3 regions of the Geobacillus sp. GHH01 genome follow, and region 1 is predicted to be linked to each of the others. Evidence: riboswitches for the same ligand, from Rfam matches in the RefSeq annotation. Region 1 holds a riboswitch; each other region holds the start of a gene.
What was found. Region 1 has a riboswitch for S-adenosylmethionine ahead of metK (methionine adenosyltransferase). Riboswitches for the same ligand answer to the same signal wherever they lie in the genome.
Positions count from the first base shown of each region.

Region 2: linked by a shared signal. The riboswitch ahead of mtnK (S-methyl-5-thioribose kinase) and the one ahead of metK (methionine adenosyltransferase) in region 1 are both predicted to bind S-adenosylmethionine.
Region 3: linked by a shared signal. The riboswitch ahead of GHH_RS06365 (hypothetical protein) and the one ahead of metK (methionine adenosyltransferase) in region 1 are both predicted to bind S-adenosylmethionine.

Region 1 is NC_020210.1:2,927,636-2,930,914, reverse strand. It holds gene pckA (phosphoenolpyruvate carboxykinase (ATP)) at 1-1,421, opposite strand, end outside; SAM riboswitch class I at 1,640-1,754, shown strand; gene metK (methionine adenosyltransferase) at 1,884-3,095, shown strand; gene GHH_RS14420 (gamma carbonic anhydrase family protein) at 3,118-3,279, opposite strand, start outside.
Region 2 is NC_020210.1:859,302-862,580, reverse strand. It holds gene GHH_RS04405 (pyridoxal phosphate-dependent aminotransferase) at 1-667, opposite strand, end outside; gene GHH_RS04400 (carbon-nitrogen family hydrolase) at 765-1,577, shown strand; SAM riboswitch class I at 1,672-1,840, shown strand; gene mtnK (S-methyl-5-thioribose kinase) at 1,979-3,169, shown strand; gene mtnA (S-methyl-5-thioribose-1-phosphate isomerase) at 3,239-3,279, shown strand, end outside.
Region 3 is NC_020210.1:1,256,748-1,260,026, forward strand. It holds partial or broken gene opp4A (oligopeptide ABC transporter substrate-binding protein) at 1-1,680, shown strand, start outside; SAM riboswitch class I at 1,742-1,846, shown strand; gene GHH_RS06365 (hypothetical protein) at 1,928-2,251, shown strand; gene GHH_RS06370 (VOC family protein) at 2,267-2,650, shown strand; gene GHH_RS06375 (PaaI family thioesterase) at 2,751-3,233, shown strand; gene GHH_RS06380 (hypothetical protein) at 3,268-3,279, shown strand, end outside.

The DNA.
Region 1 (3,279 bases):
CGGGTTGGGATGGCGAGGCCGAAAATCGGATCTTTGACTGTTTCGACGTTGTCGAGCTCCCCTTCGACGGCGGCTTGCACCATCGCCCGGGTGTAGGCGAGCTTCATGCGGCTGCCGACGCCGTACGCCCCCCCTGTCCAACCGGTGTTGACCAAAAAGACGCGGACGTTGTGTTCGGCGATTTTTTGCCCGAGCATTTCCGCGTATTCGACGGCCGGGCGCGGCAAAAACGGTGCGCCAAAGCACGTTGAGAACGTTGCTTCCGGTTCGGTGACGCCGCGTTCGGTGCCGGCGAGCTTGCTTGTGTAGCCGCTTAAGAAATGGTACATCGCTTGTTCGCGCGTCAGCTTGCTGATCGGCGGCAGGACGCCGAACGCATCAGCCGTCAAAAACACGATCGTGGACGGATGGCCGGCGACGCTCGGGTCGATGATGTTTTGGATCGCCTGAAGCGGGTAGGCGGCGCGCGTGTTTTCCGTCAGCGTGCCGTCGTCGTAATTCGGCACCCGCGTCGCGTCATCGAGGACGACGTTTTCGAGCACCGCGCCGAAGCCGATGGCGTCAAAAATTTGCGGCTCTTTCTCGCGCGATAGGTTGATGCATTTCGCATAGCAGCCGCCTTCGATGTTGAAAATACCGCGGCTTGACCAGCCGTGTTCATCATCGCCGATCAAGCGGCGGTTCGGGTCGGTCGAGAGCGTCGTTTTTCCCGTTCCCGACAAGCCGAAAAAGAGGGCGACGTCGCCTTCCTGGCCGACGTTGGCCGAGCAGTGCATCGGCAGGATGCCTTGTTCCGGCAGCAAATAGTTCATCACCGAGAAAATCGATTTTTTCATTTCGCCGGCATACTCGGTGCCGCCGATCAACACGGTGCGCCGTTCAAACGAGATGATGATGAACGCTTCCGAGCGCGTGCCGTCGACTTTCGGGTCGGCTTTAAAGTTCGGCGCGCAAATGACGGTGAATTGCGGCTCATGCACGGCGAGCTCTTCGGCGTTCGGCCGAATGAACAGCTGATGGACGAACAAGTTGTGCCAGGCGAATTCGTTGACGACTTGAATCGGCAGCCGGTATTTCGGATCGGCGCCGGCAAAGCCTTTAAACACGAACAGTTCATCTTTCTTCATTAAATAGTCGAGCACTTTGTCGTACAGTTTATCAAACGTCTCCGGAGACATCGGCTGGTTGACCGCTCCCCAGTCGATCGTTTGCTTCGTTGACGGTTCTTCGACGATGTATTTGTCTTTCGGCGACCGCCCTGTGTACTTGCCGGTCGTGACCGCGACGGCTCCGGTGTGCGTCAGCCGTCCTTCGTTCCGCTGCAGGACTTTCTCGACGAGCTCGGCGACGGACAGTTGATGATGCACGTACGGTTTTTGCAGCAATACATCAAGCTTATTCGTCATGTTTGCGATCCCCATATTCAAAACCTGCCTTCTTTTTGAAATCACTCTTGAAAATAGTATAACACATTTTTATTAATAGTCCATACTAATTGTGTGGGTTTTTCAAACTTTATTTTGCCCAATGTGTCGATTTCCTTGAGGAAAGAATTTTCTCGGCTGGAAATGATAAAAAATGAATTTTGATAGTTGACTTTGCCGATTCCATTGCGATAAGATAAGTCATTGAACGGATACTCTTATCCCGAGCCGGTGGAGGGACAGGCCCGATGAAGCCCAGCAACCGTCACAACTGTACATGTGTGAAATGGTGCTAACCTGTGGCAAGGCGCAGTCCTTGAACGATAAGAGTGAAAGGAAGCAATACGATTGCCATGACCTTTCCTCAGCCGTTACAGGAAAGGTTTTTTATATTGCGAAGGGAAAAAGGGAAATGAGTTCCGTGTCGCCACATTATGCCAAGAGGAGGAAACAAACCGAATGTCAGCCAAACGCCGCTTGTTTACTTCAGAGTCTGTGACGGAAGGACATCCGGATAAAATTTGCGACCAAATTTCTGACGCCATTTTGGATGCCATTTTGGAAAAAGATCCGAACGCCCGCGTCGCCTGCGAAACGAGCGTCACGACCGGGCTGGTGCTCGTGAGCGGGGAAATCACGACATCAACATACGTGGACATTCCGCGCATCGTCCGCGATACGGTCCGGGAGATCGGCTACACGCGCGCCAAATACGGATTTGACGCCGATACGTGCGCGGTGCTGACGTCGATTGACGAACAATCGCCGGACATTGCGATGGGGGTGAACCGGGCGCTTGAGGCGCGCGAAGGTCAGATGACTGACGAGGAAATTGAAGCGATTGGCGCCGGCGACCAAGGATTGATGTTTGGGTTCGCCTGCAATGAGACGGAAGAATTGATGCCGTTGCCGATTTCGCTTGCGCACCGCTTGGCGCGCCGATTGGCGGAAGTGCGCAAAACGGATGTCTTGCCGTACTTGCGGCCGGACGGGAAAACGCAAGTGACGATCGAATACGATGAAAACGGCAAACCGGTGCGCGTCGATACGATCGTCGTTTCCGCGCAGCACCATCCGGAAATTACGCAAGAGCAAATCGAGCGCGACATTAAAGAACAGGTCATCAAGCCGGTCGTGCCCGCAGAGCTGCTTGATGAGAACACGAAATATTTCATCAACCCGACAGGACGGTTTGTCATCGGCGGTCCGCAAGGGGATGCTGGGTTGACGGGGCGCAAAATCATCGTCGATACGTACGGCGGCTACGCCCGCCACGGCGGCGGCGCGTTCTCGGGCAAAGATCCGACGAAAGTCGACCGCTCGGCGGCGTATGCGGCCCGCTATGTCGCGAAAAACATCGTCGCGGCAGGACTGGCCGACAAATGCGAAGTGCAGCTTGCCTACGCGATCGGCGTCGCCCGCCCAGTTTCGATTTCGATCGATACGTTCGGCACCGGCAAAGTATCGGAAGACATTTTGATTGAGGTCGTGCGCAACAACTTCGATCTCCGCCCGGCGGGCATCATCAAAATGCTCGACCTTCGCCGCCCGATTTACAAACAGACGGCTGCTTACGGCCATTTTGGGCGTACGGACATCGACCTGCCGTGGGAGCGCACCGACAAAGCCGCCTTGTTGAAAGAACAAGCGCTGGCGTTGGCGGACAAGTGATGAAAGAAAAAGAGCTGCCTGATCACGGCAGCTCTTTTTTGTTGGCGCACGATGTCCGCTGTTGCTGCAGCGCTTTGTAATACTGCCCTTTCTCGACATATTCGCGGCGTATGCGCTCCATTTCACGGATGTCGTCTTCCGTCAGTTCGCGGACGACTTTCGCCGGCCGGCCGAGGGCGAGCGT
Region 2 (3,279 bases), 1.5 Mb from region 1:
TGACCGGTTTCCGGCCGTCAAAGCCGATCGCCCCATAAGCGAAATCGTGCACGACGGCAATGCCGTGCTTGGCGGCAAACGCCACCGTCTCCGCGAAAAATTCCTTTGTCGCCGTCGCGCCGGTCGGATTGTTCGGATAGTTTAAAAACATGAGCTTCGCTCGGTCGGCCACTGCCGCCGGAATGGCTTCATAGTCCGGCAAAAAACCGTTTTCCGCAACAAGCGGCATCATTTCCATCCGCGCGCGGGCAAGCGCGATCCCCGACCAATAGTCCGGATAGCCCGGGTCCGGGGCCAGCACCACATCGCCCGGGTTGACGAGGCAAAGCGGCAGCTCGACAAGCCCGGCCTTGCCGCCGAACAAAATGGCGACTTCGCGGTCTGGATCGATGTTCACCCCGTATTCACGCGCGTAAAACGCGGCGATGGCTTCTTTCAAAAAGAAGTAGCCTTGAAACGGCGAATATTTATGGTATTTCGGATTAGCCGCCGCCCGCTGCATCGCCTCAACGATATGCTTTGGCGTCGGCTGATCCGGGTTGCCTTGCCCTAAATTGATCACGTCGCATCCGGCCTTGATTTTCTCCCCGACTTTTGCGACAAGCGAGGCGAAAAATTGCTTTGGCAGCTGCTCAAGCAACTCGGAAAAAGGAATTTCCATCGTCATCGCCCACACCTTCTTAAAAAATTCTTGAAATTCTAGTGCAACATCATATATCGTAAAAAGCAAAATGTAAAGCAAAATTTTTTCGAGGTGAAAACTCATGACGATCCGCATCGCCTGCCTCCAGCTTGATATTGCGTTTGGCGACCCGAACGAAAACGAACGGCGCGCGGAAAGCGCCATTGAATCGGCCGTCAAGGACGGCGCGAATATCATCGTGCTGCCGGAATTATGGACGACCGGCTACGATTTGACGCGCCTAGATGAGATTGCCGACGAAGGCGCCGAACGGGCCAAAGCGTTCGCCTCCCGCCTAGCGCAAGCACACAGCATCCATCTCGTCGCCGGCTCGGTCGCTAAAAAAACAACAACCGGCGTGACGAACACGATGATCGTGGCCGACCGGAACGGTCAAATCGTCGGCGAATATAGCAAACTCCATCTGTTCCAATTGATGGATGAACATTTGTATTTGCAGCCGGGAAGCAGCTTAGGCTTGTTTTCGCTCGACGGGCTTTCATGCGCCGGGGTCATTTGCTATGACATCCGCTTTCCGGAGTGGATTCGCGCCCATGCTTTGGCTGGGGCGGAAGTGCTGTTTGTCGTCGCCGAATGGCCGCTTCCCCGCCTGCACCATTGGCGGACGCTCTTGATGGCGCGGGCGATTGAAAACCAATGCTACGTCGTCGCCTGCAACCGGGCTGGCCGCGACCCGAACAACGTCTTTGCCGGCCATTCGCTCGTCATCGACCCATGGGGCGAAGTGATCGCCGAGGCGGACGAGAAGCCGGGCATTCTCTCGGCCGACATCGATCCCGCGCTCGTTGCGGACGTCCGTGCGCGCATCCCGGTGTTTGCCGACCGCCGGCCGCACGACTATGAAACGGCAAAAAATTTTTTCAAAACGTATTGACAATCGATTGGCCGACCATGTATCATTCGAATCAAACAACCAAACGATTGAGAACATCGTGAAAATTCCCGAAACTGAATACAAGAAATCGGTACTCTTATCAAGAGTTGGCTGAGGGAATTGGCCCAATGAAGCCCAGCAACCGACCGTAATGCTATCGTGAGATAGGGCGCACGCCAAGGGCGGCGCCGGAAGCGTCATGCTTCCGCAGGGCACGGTGCTAAGTCCAACAGAAAGACCGATGTCTTTCTGAAAGATAAGAGGCGCGAAGAACGAATGAATCTTCAAGCCTCTTTCCGTATGCGAAAGAGGCTTTTTCATTTGTCGGAAACGCCGAGTTTTAGCGCGCGTCAGAACCGGCATTTGAAAACGAGCGAAATGAAAAAAGGGGGAACAAGGCAATGACCACTGTTCAAACATCGGTTTACGAACCGCTGACCGAACCGAAGGCGGTATCTCTCGCTGTCCGCCTCGGCTTATTCCGCGACGGGGCGCCTCTTTTGTGCCGCGAGATCGGCGACGGCAACTTGAACTTAGTGTTTCATATCGTCGACCAAGAAACAAAGCAAGGCGTAATCATCAAACAAGCGTTGCCGTACGCCAAAGTGGTCGGCGAAAGCTGGCCGCTTACGTTAAAGCGCGCCGTCATCGAAAGCAACGCGCTGCGCACGTTTGCGAGCTATGTGCCGCAATACGTGCCGAAAGTCTACTATTCTGACGAATCGCTCGCCATTACGGTGATGGAAGACTTATCCCGTTTGCAAATCGCCCGCAAAGGGTTGATCGAAGGAAAAACGTATCCGCTTTTGTCCCAGCATATCGGCGAGTTTGTCGCCAAGACGGCGTTTTATACGTCTGATTTCGGCATGAACCAGCAAGAGAAAAAGAAATTGGCGCAAAGCTTCGTCAATCCGGAACTGTGCAAAATCACGGAAGACCTCGTCTTCACCGACCCGTTTTTTGACCACGAAACGAACAACTTTGAAGACGAATTGCGCCCAGACGTTGAAGCGCTTTGGCGCGATGACCGCTTGCACCTAGAAGCAGCAAAGCTGAAGCGCAAGTTTTTAACCGAAGCCGATGTGCTCTTGCATGGCGATTTGCATACCGGCAGCATTTTCGTAAGCGCCGACGAAACGAAAGTGATCGACCCGGAATTCGCCTTTTACGGTCCGATCGGGTTTGACCTTGGCCAATTTTTCGCCAATTTGCTGTTAAATGCGTTGTCCCGCCCTGAATTAGAGCGCCAACCGCTCTTTGACCACATCGACCGGACATGGGACGTCTTTGCGTCCGTGTTCTCAACCCTTTGGCGCACCGAGAGCGTGGAAACGTACGCCGCGACGCCGGGCTTGCTCGAGGACGTGCTCCGGCACGCGTTCATCGATGCTGTCGGCTTTGCCGGCTGCGAAGTCATCCGCCGGACGATCGGCCTCGCCCATGTGGCGGACCTTGACGGCATCGAGCACAAAGATGAACGGCTTGTTGCCAAACGGCATGCGCTCCGCCTCGGCCGCCGCTTGATCATTGAGCGGGCTGAGCTGACAGGAACGGATGGCTTCCGCCGGCTGCTCGCCGAAACCAAGCAGTAATGCCATTCGATCCGGCCCGCCGGCGACGGGCCGGACAAACGAACAACGCCAAAAGAAAGGAAGACAGCAATGAGCACATTTGCCATCCCGCGCTCAGTCGAATGGCGCGA
Region 3 (3,279 bases), 1.7 Mb from region 1:
CCGGCGGCTCAGAAGGAAGACATCAGCAAATTCCCGATGACGGTGAAAAACGACGGGAAAATCATCGATGGCGGCGTGTTGAAATACGGCCTTGTGTCCGATACGCCGTTTGAAGGGACGCTCAGCTATGCATTCTACACCGGAGCGCCCGACGCAGAGATTTTGTAATTTTTTGACGAGTCGCTTTTTCGGACGAACGGTGACTATGAAATTACAAATGATGGGGCTGCCACGTATGAGTTGTCGGATGATAAAAAGACGATGACAATCCATATTAAAGACAATGTGAATTGGCATGACGGCCAGCCGGTGACCGCTGAAGACTTGGAGTATGCGTATTTGGTCATCGGCCATAAAGATTACACCGGCGTCCGCTATGGCGATGCGCTCATCCAAGGGATCGTCGGGATGGAAGAATATCACAGCGGCAAAGCGGATAAAATTTCCGGCATTAAAGTCATCGACAAAAAGACGTTGACGATCACATGGAAACAGGCCAATCCGTCGGTGTTGACTGGCATTTGGGCGTATCCGCTGCCGAAGCATTACTTGAAAGACATTCCGATCAAAGACTTGGCGAAATCGGATAAAATCCGGAAAAACCCGATCGGGTTCGGTCCGTTTAAAGTGAAGAAAATCGTTCCGGGCGAGTCGGTAGAGTTTGTTCGCAATGATGACTACTGGGCTGGCAAACCGAACTTGGAAGGCGTCATTTTGAAAGTCGTCAGCCCGCAAGTCGTCCTGCAAGCGCTGAAAAAAGGCGAAATTGACGTCGCTGAGTTCCCGACTGACCAATATTTGAACGCGAAAGGGACGAAAAACATTCAGTTTATCGGTAGAGTGGATTTGGCGTACAACTATATCGGCTTTAAACTCGGCCATTGGGATGCGAAAAAGCAAGAAAATGTGATGGACAATCCGAAATTCCAGAACAAAAAGCTGCGCCAAGCCATGGCGTACGCCATCAACAACCAAGAAGTGGCTGATCGCTTGTACCACGGCTTGCGCTTCCCGGCGACCACGCTGATCCCGCCGTCGTTCCCGGGATACCATGACAGCTCGATCAAAGGGTACACGTATAATCCGGAAAAAGCAAAACAGCTGCTTGATGAGGCCGGCTATAAAGATGTGGACGGCGACGGCTTGCGCGAAGATCCGAACGGCAAAAAGTTTACGATCAACTTTTTGGCGATGAGCGGCGGCGATATTGCCGAGCCGTTGGCGAAGTTTTACATGCAATGCTGGAAAGACGTTGGCTTGGATGTCCAATTGGTGGACGGCCGTCTGGCGGAGTTCAACTCGTTCTATGACATGGTTGAAAAAGATGACCCGAAAGTGGATGTTTACGCTGCCGCTTGGGCAACGGGAACGGACGTCGACCCGTACGGATTGTACGGCCGCAACGTCATGTTCAACTACTCGCGTTGGGTGAACGAGAAAAATGATGAGCTGCTAGAAAAAGGCCATTCCGAGCAGGCGTTTGACAAGGAGTATCGCCGGAAAATTTACAGCGAGTGGCAAAAGCTAATGAACGAAGAAGTGCCGGTCATCCCAACGTTGTATCGTTCCGCCATCTACGCAGTCAACAACCGCGTCGCCAACTTTACGGTTGACCCGAGCTCGAAGCTGACGTGGAAAGATGTCGGCGTCACGGCCGAGCAGCCGGAAGTGGCGGAATAAACAAAAAAGCGATTGCTTCTATGGGATTCGATATGGTAACATGAAAGACAAATGATCATACGTCTTATCAAGAGTGGGCGAGAGAACGGGCTTGATGACCCCACAGCAACCTGCCGCCGGCAAGGTGCTAACACCCGCAAAGCGGTCTCGCTTTGGATGATAAGAACGGCTGTCCCCTTTCGCATCATTCCGAGGCGAAAGGGGTTTTTGTCGATAGGGGGTGAAGGGGGAAATAGTGGAGAGGGACATGTCGATCCGAGCTTGCATGGCCGCTCATCTCCGTGCCGCTGCGTTCGCCGTTCATGTCATGCGCTGCGTGCAGGCGGAGCTGATTCGGTTTGACCCTGAAGCGGCGGTTTATGTCGACCGCGGGGGCGGATATACCCACTTGTATGGGAAAGCGCAAGGGACAACCTTTTCAGTGTTGTTGACCGACAGCGAGGCGGACGAATGGAAGGCGGACGGACCGTACGCCCTTGATCGCTACATATGGACAGAGCTTGGGAAAAAAGGGGTTTTTCCAATGCGGATGACGCCGTATTTACAAGCTGTATGGTTAATGGAGTCATAGAAAGGAAGAGGACGAATGGCAGTCAAAAAATTTGAGCATGTCGGCATTCAAGTGAAAGACATCGAGACATCAAAGGCATTTTACCAAAACGTCGTCGGCCTGGAGCTGCTCGACGAAATGATTCATACGAACGGAACGATGAAATTGGCGTTTTTAGGGATTGACGGCTCGATCGTCGTCGAGCTGATCGAAGGATACAACCCGGATTTGCCGACGGAAGGAAAAGTGCACCACGTGGCGTTTACGGTCGAAGGCATCGAGCAGGAAAAAGAACGGCTTCAGTCGCTCGGCGTCCCGCTAGTGTGGGATGAAATTACAACGCTCCCAAACGGGGCGAAATACTTATTTTTCCTTGGTCCGGACGGCGAATGGATCGAGTTTTACGAGCCGGCGCAATGAACGAAGGGGAAGGTGGCCATACCGATGGCCGCCTTTTGCCGTGCAAGAAGGAAAATAGGGAGTGCACCGCGTATAGGTAAAGGGGAGAGGAGGAGAACAGATGGAGCCGCAAGTCATTCGCGCCATTCAAGACGACTACCCGGATGAATTCGCCTGGTGCTACGGCTGCGGACGGTTGAATGAGCAAGGCCATCATTTCCGCACCGGCTGGGACGGAGACAAAACGGTGACCGTCTATACGCCGCGCCCGGAACATACGGCGATCCCCGGGTTTGTGTACGGCGGGCTGATCGCCTCGCTCATCGACTGCCATGGCACCGGGTCGGCGGCGCTCGCCTTGCATCGGAAAAACGGCCATGAGCCGGGAAGCGGGGAAACGCCGCCGCGCTTTGTCACCGCGTCGCTTCATGTCGACTTTGTCAAGCCGACGCCGCATGGCGTGCCGCTTGTCGCCGTCGGAACGGTGACGGAGATTCACCCGAAAAAATGGCAAGTGGACACCGAGGTGTTCGCCAACGGCGAACTGTGCGCCCGCGGTCAAGTCGTCGCGGTCGTCATGCCGAAAACGTTTGTCCAGGGATGACAAGCAAACGAAAAGCGCCGGAGGGCGGCTGTTTTTGACAGCGCTT